Regions from separate parts of the Nonomuraea sp. NPDC003707 genome, predicted to be linked through region 2. Evidence: riboswitches for the same ligand, from Rfam matches in the RefSeq annotation. Region 2 holds a riboswitch; each other region holds the start of a gene.
What was found. Region 2 has a riboswitch for S-adenosylmethionine ahead of ACWDRB_RS66120 (GNAT family N-acetyltransferase). Riboswitches for the same ligand answer to the same signal wherever they lie in the genome.
Positions count from the first base shown of each region.

Region 1: linked by a shared signal. The riboswitch ahead of thrC (threonine synthase) and the one ahead of ACWDRB_RS66120 (GNAT family N-acetyltransferase) in region 2 are both predicted to bind S-adenosylmethionine.
Region 3: linked by a shared signal. The riboswitch ahead of ACWDRB_RS61590 (ABC transporter substrate-binding protein) and the one ahead of ACWDRB_RS66120 (GNAT family N-acetyltransferase) in region 2 are both predicted to bind S-adenosylmethionine.

Region 1 covers NZ_JBSFNK010000070.1:142-4,370, forward strand. The annotation lists gene ACWDRB_RS64345 (cold-shock protein) at 392-592, opposite strand; gene ACWDRB_RS64350 (MoaD/ThiS family protein) at 838-1,113, opposite strand; gene thrC (threonine synthase) at 1,138-2,370, opposite strand; SAM riboswitch class I at 2,384-2,525, opposite strand; gene ACWDRB_RS64360 (RNA polymerase sigma factor) at 2,605-3,159, opposite strand; gene ACWDRB_RS64365 (alpha,alpha-trehalose-phosphate synthase (UDP-forming)) at 3,191-4,229, shown strand, end outside.
Region 2 covers NZ_JBSFNK010000082.1:3,127-7,355, reverse strand. The annotation lists gene ACWDRB_RS66130 (hypothetical protein) at 1-143, shown strand, start outside; gene ACWDRB_RS66125 (hypothetical protein) at 636-1,040, shown strand; gene ACWDRB_RS66120 (GNAT family N-acetyltransferase) at 1,215-1,844, opposite strand; SAM riboswitch class I at 1,852-1,951, opposite strand; gene ACWDRB_RS66115 (L,D-transpeptidase) at 2,020-3,201, opposite strand; gene pyrE (orotate phosphoribosyltransferase) at 3,427-3,951, shown strand; gene ACWDRB_RS66105 (hypothetical protein) at 4,056-4,229, shown strand, end outside.
Region 3 covers NZ_JBSFNK010000056.1:6,614-10,842, reverse strand. The annotation lists gene ACWDRB_RS61595 (ABC transporter ATP-binding protein) at 1-531, opposite strand, end outside; gene ACWDRB_RS61590 (ABC transporter substrate-binding protein) at 510-1,628, opposite strand; SAM riboswitch class IV at 1,683-1,803, opposite strand; gene ACWDRB_RS61585 (helix-turn-helix domain-containing protein) at 1,888-2,862, opposite strand; gene ACWDRB_RS61580 (MFS transporter) at 2,922-4,121, shown strand.

The DNA.
Region 1 (4,229 bases), on a different contig from region 2:
GGGTGGCTTGTCGTGGACCGAGCCGACGCCCGCGACGGCATGGGTCAGCATCTCCTTCGGCAGACCCCATCGTCCCGATCCGAGTGTTGGCACTCTGCTGCACAGAGTGCCAACGAACTGTTTAGCACTCTACCCTGTCGAGTGCAAGCGAGAAGCCTCCTACCGGGCCTTTCCTCCCCATATCAGCCTGTACGGCGGAGCCGTCCATCGCCGGCGGCAGGACCCCGCACCTGCGACGAGCCGCGTCCAGGCCACCGCAGGTGGCGGGATCCGTACGCACGGCGAGCCGCCTCGCGCGGCTCGCCGTGACCGAGTCGACGAAAGAAAGGTTGCGGGTTCGCACGGACTGCGCTGCCGGGCGATCCCCGCCGGTGCATACCAGGGGGGTGTATCAGACCGCGCGGACGGACTCCGCTTGAGGTCCCTTCTGGCCCTGCGTGATCTCGAACTCGACCCGCTGGCCCTGTTCGAGAGATCGGTACCCGTCCATCATGATCGCTGAGTAATGGACGAATACATCCTTACCACCGTCTACCGCGATGAAGCCGTAGCCCTTGTCCGCGTTGAACCACTTGACGGTGCCCTGCGCCACTTCCGACTCCTCTTACTGGGCTTTCAGATCTCGCCCATTCCTCCGCGAGACCCGTAATCGCCGGACTTAAGGGAAAATCAGCCAGACGATCGCCCTCGACCATACCTGTGGCACGGGGTTTGGCAACAGAGTCAATCTGCAAACGACGCATTTCTTCGCAACGAAGGCGCTTCAGCGTTTCATTTGCCCTGGAAATGGAGAAGGCGCCCACTAGGGGCGCCTTCCACACGTGTGATCTATAGCACTCAGCCGCCGGCAACCGCCGGGATGATTGAGATCTGAGTGCCCTCAGGTGCCGGAGTGTCGAGCCCGTCGGCGAAACGGACGTCCTCTTCCCCAACGTAAACGTTGACAAAACGACGAATCTTGCCCGATTCATCCAGAATTCTCGCGCCGATCCCCGGGTAGTCGGAGTCGAGCTTGGCAAGCACGTCACGAAGAGTCGCGCCCTCGCCACTGACTTCGGCGTTGCCCCCGGTGTAGGTGCGCAGAATGGTGGGAATCCGCACCGAAACGCTCATGGTTTAACTCGCCTTTCCTGGTTGTCAGACAGTCGCGCGGAACGCGTCGAGGGAGGGCCGGATCACGGCTGTGGGCTGGGCGTCGTCGCTGATCGCGTCGAGCGTCTTGAGCCCGTCGCCGGTGTTGAGGACCACGGTCTCGGCCTCGGGGTCGAGCCGCCCGCTCTCGGCGAGCTTCTTCAGCACGCCCACGGTCACCCCTCCCGCGGTCTCGGCGAAGACGCCCTCCGTCGAGGCCAGGAGCTTGATCGCGGCCACGATCTCGGCGTCCGTGACGTCCTCGACGGCCCCGCCGGTGCGCCGGGCGATGTCGAGCACGTACGGCCCGTCGGCCGGGTTGCCGATGGCCAGCGACTTGGCGATGGTGTCGGGCTTGACCGGCTGCACGACGTCGTGCCCCGCCTTGTACGCGGTGGAGACCGGCGAGCACCCGGCCGCCTGCGCTCCGAAGATCTTGTACGGCGTGTCCTCGACCAGCCCCAGCTGCACCAGCTCGCGGAAGCCCTTGTCGATCTTGGTGAGCTGCGAGCCGGAGGCGATGGGGATGACGATCTGCTCGGGCAACCGCCACCCGAGCTGCTCGGCGATCTCGTACGCGAGCGTCTTGGAGCCCTCGGCGTAGTAGGGCCGCAGGTTGACGTTGACGAACCCCCACTTGTCACCCAGCGGGTCGCCGATCAGCTCGGAGCAGAACCGGTTGACCTCGTCATAGGTGCCGTCGATCCCGATCAGCTTGCCGCCGAACACGCGAGCCATGGCGATCTTGGCCGCTTCGAGGTTGGCCGGGATGAACACGCACGCCTCGAGCCCGGCGCGCGCCGCCGCCGCGGTGACCGCGCCCGCGAGGTTGCCCGTGGAGGAGCAGGAAAGGGTGTGGAAGCCGAAGTTACGCGCCGCCTCGACGGCGATGGCGACGACCCGGTCCTTGAAGGAATGGGTGGGGTTGCCCGAGTCGTCCTTCACGTACAAGTTCTTGAGACCGAGTGCGCGTCCGAGGTTTCCGGCCTTGACCAGTTTGGTCCAGCCGGGGTTCATATTGGGCTTACTGGCGACGTCAACCGGCACCGGGAGCAGCGACCGGTAACGCCAGATGTTGGCGGGACCCGACTCGATGTCGGAGCGGGTCACCGTACCGAAGGAATAGGCCGCTTCAAGCGGCCCGAAACACTCCAGACACGCGAAGCTCGGACCGAGCGGGTAACGCGTGCCGCACTCACGGCAGGACAGACCGACAGCAGGACCAAAGTCGAGCGACATGAAGCGAGGCCTTCCCTCATCTTCGCCTGCGGCCACCTTGACCGCAGACCGGAATTGGCACCTTGTCCCGGTCGGCCTCGCCCTGTCGCGAGTCTCAAACCGGGAGGGTTGCCGGGGCTTCGCAGGGCCGGTCCCTCCACCCCTCTGGATGAGCAATATTCAGTTGTTGAAATGGACTCTACCCGTCCATGGGGCCCAAATGGCCACCCGTCTCAAGATGCGAGACGTGGCGTCTCAGCGATAATCATCACCCAGCACTCCCTGCACGTATTTGCGGGCCTGATGAATGCGCGACTTGGCGGTGCCCAGGGGGATGCCGAGCTGCTCGGCCACCTCGTTGTAGTCGAGCTGGACGATGTCGCGCAGCACCAGCGCCTGCGCCAGGTCGGGCTTGTCGGCCTCCAGCGCCTCCATGGCGTCGAGCAGGTCGAGCCGCGAGCCCGCGATCACGCTCACCCGCGCCACGTCGGGCTTCTGCGTGGGCAGCTCGTCCGAGGTCTGCTCGGCCGCGCGGCGTTTGAGCGACCTGTACGTGGTGCGCGCGCAGTTGGCCGTCACGATGTGCAGCCAGGTGCTGAACCGCGCCCGGCCCTCGAACCGGCCGATGTTGCGCGCCACGGCCAGCAACGTGTCCTGCGAGGCTTCCTCGGCATCCTGGTGATAGGGGAGGATCCGGGCGCAGTGTCGCATCACATCGGGCTCGATCCGCGCCAGGAGCTCGCCAAGTGCGCGATGATCTCCTCCTGCGGCCGAGCGGGCGAGTTCCTCGGTTAGCTCATCTAGCGCCATAGCTGGGATCCTATGGGCGAAGGGAGCGTAGATGAACAGCGTCCTGGTGGCCTCCAACAGAGGACCCGTTTCCTTTACCGTCTCGGACGACGGCGAGCTGACCATGAAACGCGGTGGCGGCGGCCTGGTTTCGGCACTGTCCGAGGTGGCCAGGAAGGACGGCATGCTCTGGGTGTGCGCGGCGCTGTCCGACGGCGACCGCAGCGCCGTGCGCCTGGTGCCCGGCGGCCGGATCGACCACGCCGGCTACGACACGGGTCCGGTGCGCATGCTCGACATCCCGCCCGCCACCTTCCACCGCGCCTACAACGCCGTGGCCAACTCCACCCTGTGGTTCGTCAACCACCTGCTCTACGACATCCCCAACTCGCCCAACTTCGGCACGAGGTTCGAGCGCGAGTGGGAGTCCTACCGCGACTACAACGGCGCGTTCGCGCTGGCGCTGGCCGAGGAGGCCGGCCACGGCGCCCGCGTCATGGTGCAGGACTACCACCTGACGCTGACCCCGGCGATGCTCCGCGCCGAGCGGCCGGACCTGCGCATCGCCCACTTCAGCCACACCCCGTGGGCGCCCCCCGAATACTTCTCGCTGCTGCCCGACGAGGTGGTCGGAGAGGTCCTGGAGGGCATCCTGGGGGCCGATCACGCCGGGTTCCTGGCCGACAGGTGGGCGCAGGCGTTCATGGACTGCTGTGAGGCGCTGCTGGGCGCGGAGGTCGACCGCGTGGGCCGCAGCGTCACCCACGAGGGCCGGACCACCCGCATCGGCGTGCACAGCCTCGGCGTGGACGGCGACGCGCTGTGGGAGCGCGCCGTCGAGCCCGACGTCGAATCGCACATGACCGCGCTCAGGGAGCAGGTGGGCGACCGCCGGCTGATCGTCCGCATCGACCGCACCGAGCTGTCGAAGAACATCGTGCGCGGCCTGGTGGCCTACCGCGAGTTCCTCGCCGCGCACCCGGAGTGGCACGGCAAGGTGGTGCACCTGGCGTTCGCCTACCCGAGCCGGCACGACCTGCCCGAATACCGCGAATACACCGCGTCGGTGCTGCGCTGCGCGCAGGAGATCG
Region 2 (4,229 bases):
TGTTCCTCGTTGTGGCCGGCTGGGTCGTTCTCACCGGAACAGGGGGCGATGCGACCACAATGGTGATCGCGCTGGTGGGCGTGGGGCTGGGGTTTCTCATCACAGCCGTCGTGCTGGCGATCGAGGACCTTAACCGGCACTGATCAGGGAGACCCCAGAGGGCGTCTTTCATCTGGAGGGTTGCTACGTGGGGGTAGCGCGCCCGGTGGTGGTCACACGGATGTGGCCGAGGTTTTCCTGAACGCCTTGCTCGATGAGGAGGGCATTGTTGGCTTGGGGTCCCGTACGTCGGCCTGCTTGAGGATGGACTTCCGCTGCTTCTAGTTCTCCGTGCGCTCGATCGGGTCGCCAAGCTTCGTGGTGAAGACCAGATCATGATCGGTCCACCTGTTTCCCGGCCTTAACCCCTTCCTCGGACTGCGCCCGTAGGAGGGCAGGAGCGCGACAGGCGGTGTCCCGGGGGGCGATCAGGTCGGATGCTGTGTCGCTGTCGGCGGCAGTGTCAGCACGCCAACGGCCCGATATCAGAGCGGTCGGCGACAGTGAATGCACGGAGCGCGAATCGGGCCACGCCCAGCTCGCCCTCACCCCCCGTGGAAGCCCGTTTCATAGCAGACCTGAAGGAGTACAGCACCATGTCCATCACCCTCACCGACCAGGACAAGCTCACCCTGCGGACCGCCGCGTGGGGCGCCGTCTCGCTGATGTCCGCCGCCGGTGCCGCCGGCTCGGCCCACAAGGTCGCCACCGAAGGCTCCATCGCCCTGACCTCCGCCACCGGCCCCGTCGGACACGTGCTCACCAAGGCGCCCAAGGGCGTCAAGTACGGCAAGTCCGTCGCCGACCTGGCCGACCTGGTGCTGCCGGCGCTGACCGCGTCCATGAACCTGCTCAAGCAGCAGGACCCGGCCGAGGCCGACAACTTCCGCAGCACCGTCAGCGTCGCTCTCGAAGCAGCCGCCCGCACTCACCAGGGTCGGCCCAGCCCTACCCTGGCCGAGATGACCCGCAAGATCACCGCAGCGCTCGACGCTGCTTGATGGGATGTCAACCTCGTGTCGCGGGGTCCACTCCGGACCCCGTGACAAGGCGGCGTGACGGGTCAGGCACGGGTCGAGTCCCGCCACCGGGCGGCCAAGCTGGTGGGCGCCGAACTTACCGACAGGCCGTGTTCAGACGCTCAGGGGCGCCTCACCGCACCCAGCCGAAGCTTCTCAGAGGGCCGGCGAACGGGAGCTCACGGCGGTGAGACGGGCTTGCAGTGCCGGTTTGACGGTAGGCCAGTCTTCGGCGACCACTGCGAACATGGCCGAGTCGCGGACCTTGCCCTCCTCGCCGTGCGCCCACGACATGGACCAGGCGCGCAGCACGCCCTCGAAGGGGATGCCGAGGCGTTCCAAGGCCTGGCGGCACCGGTGGTTGCGGGCGTCGGTCTTCAGGTCGACGCGGGCAACGCCGAGCGTGTCGAACGCATACGACAGCAGCAACAGCTTCGCCTCGGCATTGATCCCGGTGCCCTGCGCCGAGGCGGCCAGCCAGGTGAAGCCGATCTCGATCGCGCGCAGGTCCGGCCGGTCCGGCCACCTGCGGGGATCCCACAGGCCGGTGCAGCCCACCACCTTGCCGTCGGTGAGCCGAACCTGCGCGAATGGGGTCAGCCCGTCGCGGACGAGCTGGGCCGCCAGGTAGTCCGGTATCTCGCGAGCGCGAGGCACCAGCGTGAAGTCGTAGGACGACCGATCCTCCTCGGCCGCTTCCGCGAGATCCGGCGCATGTCGCATCGCCAGCGGCTCCAACCGCACCAGATCCCCGGAAAGGACAGGAACATCAAGCCGCACGCTCATCAGCTCTCCCTCATCGTTCCTGGCATTGGCACCTTTCCCGCGGATTCCCGCCGGGGAGGTTGCCGGACCGTCACAGGGCCAGGTCCCTCAGATCCTCTGGATGAACTACCGAGTCGAGATCATGCCCGCACAGGCGGACACCGTCAATTCGCAAGCGGGTCTGCCCAATCCATCCCTAGGCGTTGATCGACTTGCCGAGGGCGCTGCCCGCGAGCCAGTCGTCCCATGACTTCGCCCACGGCGTCGGCCCGTTGCCGAACTCGAGCTTCCGCGACGTCCCCGTGACCTCGATGATGTCTCCCCGCTGCGTGAAGTTGTAGAACCAGCGGGCGTTGGCCATGCTGGCGTTCACGCAGCCATGGCTGACGTTGCTGTTGCCCTGCGCGCCGGTCGACCAGGGCGCGGCATGGAAGAACATGCCGCTGTAGGTCATCCTGACATTCCACTTGGTATGGGCGTAGTACTCGCCGGGCCTGCCGATGGTGGCCGAGTCCATGAGGGTCGACGCGGCCTTCTCCTGGGCGATCATGACGCCGGACCAGCTTTCGTCGCCCTTCTTGCCCAGGCTGACCGGGATGGCCTTGACGACCTTGCCGTTCTCCCGCACGACCGCCCGGTGGGTGCCATTGCGGATCTTGGTGATGTGCTCGTCGCCGACGGTGAACGTCAAGCTGCGGTCCCTGGTGCCCCACAGGTCCCGGCCCGCCCGCAGCCCGGCCAGGTGCGCGACCACCGTGACCTGCTCGCCGACCGGCCAGTACTCGCGCGGCCTGAACTGGACCTCGCGGTCGCTCACCCAGCTCCACGCCCCCTCGACCGGCTTCGACATCCGCACCTCCAGCGACCTCTCGACCGCGGCCCGGTCGCTCCTGGCGGTCATGGGGCGCGACAGCAGGAGCTGGACGGGCATGCCGACGCCGACCTTCTCGCCGTCCAGCGGGGACATGCCGCTCTCCAGCACCCGCTTCGGCTTGAGCGTGGTGAACGTGGCCCGCGCGGTGACGGGTTTGCCGTCCCTGCCGGTCGCCTGCGCGCTCACCGTGTACGCGGTCGAGGGCCGCAACGGCCACGTGGGGTGCCACGTCCCGTCCGCGCCGAGGGTCCCGCGGACCTCATGCCCCTTGGCGTCGGCGACGGTCAGCTTGGTGACCTTGCCGTCGGTGGCCTTGACGCTGACCCCGGCATCCGGGGGCACCTTCTTCGTGCCGTTCGCCGGGGTGATCGACAGCTTGGCTGCGAGGGCCCGCTCCTGTGGGCCGGCGGGCGGTGGTGGGTTCGAGCCACCCGAGGTGCAGCCTGCGGTCAGCAGCAGCGTAGCCGTGAACGTGCTGACGAGTATGGTTCGGCCGTTCCGCATCGTCGATGCCTCCACTCCCCGACAAATAGGCATCTTTCGGACAAGACGGCCTATTAGCGATACGGAGAGCTATATGCCCATAACTGTAGGTAGCAATGCAAAAGTGCCTTGATCGATGCGGCAGGTTGCGAGGCAGGCGTATCCAGAGGGCATCTGCGAGATCGAGGAGTGGGACCGTGAGCGGCCCTGAGCGCGTCCGCCATGCCTCTGGGAGACTGGGTGCCTGTGACGCGCTCTGACCTGGCTCGCAGGATTCATGCCGCAGCCCACCTCACCGGCCACTTCGTGCTCCGCTCAGGACGTACCGCCACCGAGTACTTCGACAAGTACAAGTTCGAGGGTGATCCCGTTCTGCTGGATGACATCGCTCGGGCGATGGCGCCCGTGGTCCCGGGGGACATCGAGGTGTTGGCCGGGCTCGAGATGGGCGGGATTCCGGTGGTCACCGCGCTTGGCCGGCACACCGGTCTGCCGTGTGCGTTCGTCCGTAAGCAGGCCAAGGCGTACGGGACCTGTCGTCTGGCCGAGGGTGCGGATGTGGTGGGGCGGCGGGTTCTGGTGGTTGAGGATGTTGTCACCAGCGGTGGCCAGATCGTCCTGTCCACTGCTGAGCTGCGGAGCCTCGGGGCTCAGGTCAGTGAGGCATTGTGCGTCATCGACCGCGAGCAGGGAGGTGCGGCGGCGTTGGCCGCGGAAGGCATCAGGCTTTCGTCGTTGTTGACCGCGACCGATCTGCGCATGACGGACTGATCCGCCGGGCCCATCGACATGGGCTTCTCTCTACGATCGTCACCCGTCCGGGCAGGCAGAACAAGACTGTTTCTTTGGTCGGTGCCGTCGCCATGCTGGTAACCGTGAACGCCACAAACAGCGAGGTCTGGGATCCGTTCGGCACCTTGCACAACGCCCTGTGGATCGGAGGGGGACAATGGGCCGGCAAATCCACCGTCGCCAGGCTGCTGGCCACCCGGTACGGGCTGACCGCCTATCACTACGACTATCACGACGCACGTGCGCACAATGACCGT
Region 3 (4,229 bases), on a different contig from region 2:
GTCCAGGTTGGACAGCGGCTCGTCCAGCAGCAGCACGGCGGGCCGGATGGCCAGGGCGCGGGCGAGGGCGACCCGCTGCTGCTGCCCGCCGGACAACTGGCGGGGCCGCCGCCCGGCGTACCCCTCCAGGCCGACCAGGCTCAGCGCCTCCCGCACCCGCTCGTCCCGCTCCCGCCGGTCGAGCCGGCGCACGCGCAGCCCGTACGCCACGTTGGCGGCCACGGTCAGGTGCGGGAAGAGCGCGTAGTTCTGGAACACCATGCCCAGACCCCGCCGGTACGGGGGCCGCCGGGTCACGTCGGAGCCGTCGATCACGATCCGCCCGGCCGTGGGCTGGACGAACCCGGCGACGCAGTTGAGCAGCGTCGTCTTGCCGCAGCCGCTGGGCCCGAGGATCGACAGGAACTCGCCCTTGCGGATCGACAGCCGGTCCAGGTCGAGCACGCGCGCGCCGTCGTACCCGGCGGCGAGCCCCTCGATCTCGACGTGCCCGCCGCCTTCTTCCGGGGTCAGCCGAAGATCTGGTTCCACCGCTGCTGCCATTCGTTCAGCTTCGGGGTGGCGACCGCGTAGTCCACCCAGATGAACTTCTTGAAGACGTCGGGACCGTGCTTCACCTTCTGCTCGAACGGCTCGCTGTAGGAGATCGAGTCGTTGCCCGCGGCGTACCAGGTGCCCTCGGCGAACGGCTTCTGGTTCTGCGCGGCCGTCAGGTGGTCGAGGAACTTGTTCGCCAGGTCGCTCTTCTGCGTCCCCGCGGCGATGAAGTACGAGGTCAGCGCGCCGACAGGGCCGGACTTGGGGTAGGTGAAGCCGATCGGGGAGCCGGCCTGGGCCATGGCGAAGGCGCGGCCGTCCCAGAAGGGCATGATCCAGGCGTCGCCGTTCTCGATGACGGTGGCGGCGTTGCCCGCGTTGGCGGGGAAGGAGGACACGCAGCCCTTCAGCGTCGCGAGCTTGTCGAACGCCTTGTCCACGGCGGCCGGGTCGGACAGCGTGCCGCCCTGGGAGGTGACCAGGGCGGAGAAGAACTCCAGGCCGGGGTTGTAGGTGAGCGGCGGGAGGGCGATGTGGCCGCAGTACTGCTTGTCGAAGATGCCCGCCCAGTCCGCGGGCGGCGTCTTGATCTTGTCGGTGCGGTAGAGGAGGCCGGTGGAGCCGGTGGTCAGCGGCACGCCGTACTGCTTGCCGTCGTACGCGGACTTGCCGGCGAGCACCGGGTCCAGCTCCTTGAAGTGCGCCAGCCCGTCGGTGGCCAGCGGCTGGAGCAGCCCGGCGGAGGCCGCGGGCAGCGACGCGTCCGGGGTGAACGCGATGACGTCGAACGGCGGGTTCTTGCCGCCGGCCGCGCGCAGCTTGGTGAGCCATTCGGCGTTCGCGCCGTAGACGAGGTTCACCTTGGCGCCGGTGTCGCGTTCGAACGGCTCCACGAACGACTTCTTGAACAGCTCTCCCCACGCGCCCGCGAACGCGGTCACCGTGAGCTCCTGCTTCGCCGCGCCGCCGGTGCCCGTGGAGCCGCCAGTGGAGCCACCCGTAGAGCCGCCCGTGTCGACGCCGCCGCAGGCCGTGACCGCCAGCGCGACCACCATGCCCAGTCCCGCGAGGCGAGTGAATCCGCCCTTCATCTTTCCCTTTCCTTTTCGAGCAGCCGGCCAAGGGCGCAGGGCAGCACGACTCGACATCCGCGCTTGCCGCCAGGAGCACCATTCGGCTCGACGACCGTGTCATCACCCGGGGCACCCCGCCGCGGTGGGAGGGTTGCCGTCCAGCAAGCCGGGGCTTCGCACTGGACTCGTGACATAAGCGACTATATCAGTAGGATTTACCTGGATATGGCACGAGGTGATGCTTAGTGGCTTTTGTCTCTTTTGTGCGAGGGTGTGCTCAGCCGTTGACCAGGGCGTCGCCGAGGGGCGTGCGCGCGTACAGGACGCCGCGGCCGACGCGGGTGCCCGCGATCAGGCCCGTCCTGCGCAGCGCCGCCAGATGGCCGCCGGTGGTGCCCAGGCTCTGCCCGAGCAGGGCCGCGAGCTGGGTGGTGGTGGCGGGCTCGGCCAGCTCGGCGAGGATGCGGGCGCGACTGCGGCCGATCAGGGCCGACAGGTCGGCGTCGGCCGCGGCGGGCACGGCCGCGGCGCCCCTCGCGGGATAGATCATCGCGTACGGCCAGGCGTCCTCCAGATAGGCGCCGACGGCGGTCGTGAACGCCGACGGCAGGAAGAGCAGCCCCTTGCCGCCGAGCCTGCGCAGCCCGTGGAGGCTGGTCAGCTCGACCTCGATCTGCCCCCGGGGCCGCCAGTGGACCTGCGGGCTGAGGTCCTCCAGCGCCGCCGCCCAGCCGTAGGCCGCCAGCCGTCCCGCCCGATGGGCGACGTCGCGCTGCAGGATCGCGCGGAAGCGCGGCCAGTCGTGGGAGACGATCTCCGTCCAGAGCGCCTCGTACGCGTCGGCGAACCGCTCCACCACCCGCGGTCCCGCCAGCAGCTCCCTGACCCCGCCCGCCGCCGGCCGCCCGGCGAGCGCCCGGGCGATCTCCGCGTGCGCCTGCTCCAGCGGCGTCCTGCGCATGGCGGCCAGCTCAGCCTCGAACGGCACGTCCACGGCCGTCGGCGGCGGGGCGATGAAGGCGACGTTCGTGCCGCGCCGGTTGCCGCTGATCGCGTCCGCGGCCCGCAGCACGGGGTGGGCACGTTCGAGCTCCCGGTACGTGCCCCGCCACCGAGCGGCCCACCGGCCGTGCACGCCCGCCTCCAGCCGGCCCGCCAGCACCCACTGCGCGTGCATGGTCTCGATCAGCGGGGAGATCGCGAACCTGGTGGCCACCAGGTCCTGCGGGGTGACCTCGATTCTTACGGGCACCTTTCGGTTATATCCGAAAGAGTCGCCAGCTCGCCGGTCCGGTCCGCACCATCGTGGACGTGAATGGGGCGACGTTCGGCGACGTGTTCGCCGTCAAGGAGTTCCGGGTCCTGTTCGGCAGCTTCGCGCTGCTGGTCGGCGGGGACTCGATCAAGATGCTGGCTTTGTCCGTGCTGGTCTATGAGCGGACCGGCTCGGCCGGCCTGTCGGCCGCCGCGTACATGGCCGGCTGGCTGCCGTTCATCGTGGGCGGGCTGTTGCTGCTCTCGCTGGCCGACCGGTTGCCGCCGCGGGCGCTGATGGTGACCGGCGAGGTGGTCAGGGCGGTGACGTGCCTGCTGCTGGCCTTCGCGGGGCTGCCGGTCTGGGCGATGCTGGCGCTGGTGCTGGTCACTGGGCTGTTCACGCCGGTCTTCTTCGCCGCGCGGGCGGCGATGCTGCCCGACGTGCTGCCCGGCGACGCGTTCGTGCTCGGGCGGTCGGTCCTGAACGTGGCCTCCGCGAGCGCGCAGATCGCGGGGCTGGCGGCCGGGGGCGCGTTCCTGGCCGTCGCCGGGCCCTCGGGGGCGCTGGCCACGACCGCGGGCCTGGCCGCGGTGGCCGCCGTGGTGCTGCGGGCCGGACTGCCGTACCGGCCCGCCCGGGGCACGGCGCGGGCGGGCGCGGTGCGCCAGACGCTGCGGGTCAACCGGCGGCTGCTGGCCGACGGGCGGGTGCGCGGGCTGCTGCTGGCGGGGTGGCTGCCGTGCGTGTTCCTGGCCGGGGCCGAGGCCATGGTCGTGCCCTATCTGGGCGGGCAGGGGCAGGCCGGGGTGGTGCTCGCGGCGGCGGCCGGCGGGATGGCGGTGGGGGAGTTCGCGGTGGGCAGGTTCGCCGCGCCGGGGCTGCGCGAGCGGCTGTCGTTTCCGCTGGCGGTGCTGCTCGGCGTGCCGTGGGTGGGGTTCGCGCTCGGGCCGGGGATGGCGTGGGCCGCCGTGCTGGCCGCGGTGGCGACCGCGGGGCTGTCGTACCAGCTGGGGTTGCAGCGGCGGTTCGTGGAGTCGGTGCCCGAGGAGGTGCGGGGGCAGGCGTTCGGGCTGCAGTCGTCCGGGCTGATGACGGGGCAGGCGGCCGGGGCGGCGCTGGTCGGGGCGCTCGGAGAGGTGATCGCCCCCGGGCCCGCGATCGCGGTGGCGGGCGGTGCCGGGGTCCTGGTCGCGCTGGCGCTGGCGGGCGTGCTGCGCCCGGGCGGTACGCGCGAAGCGGCCCCCCACCTCTGACCGGCCGTTGAGCGCGCGGCGGGCCTGGCTGCCGAGCTCGCGCAGCCCCGCCGCTGACCGGCCGCACCCTTGGCACGGGCGCGGAAAACCCCCCGCGATCGGGCGCGT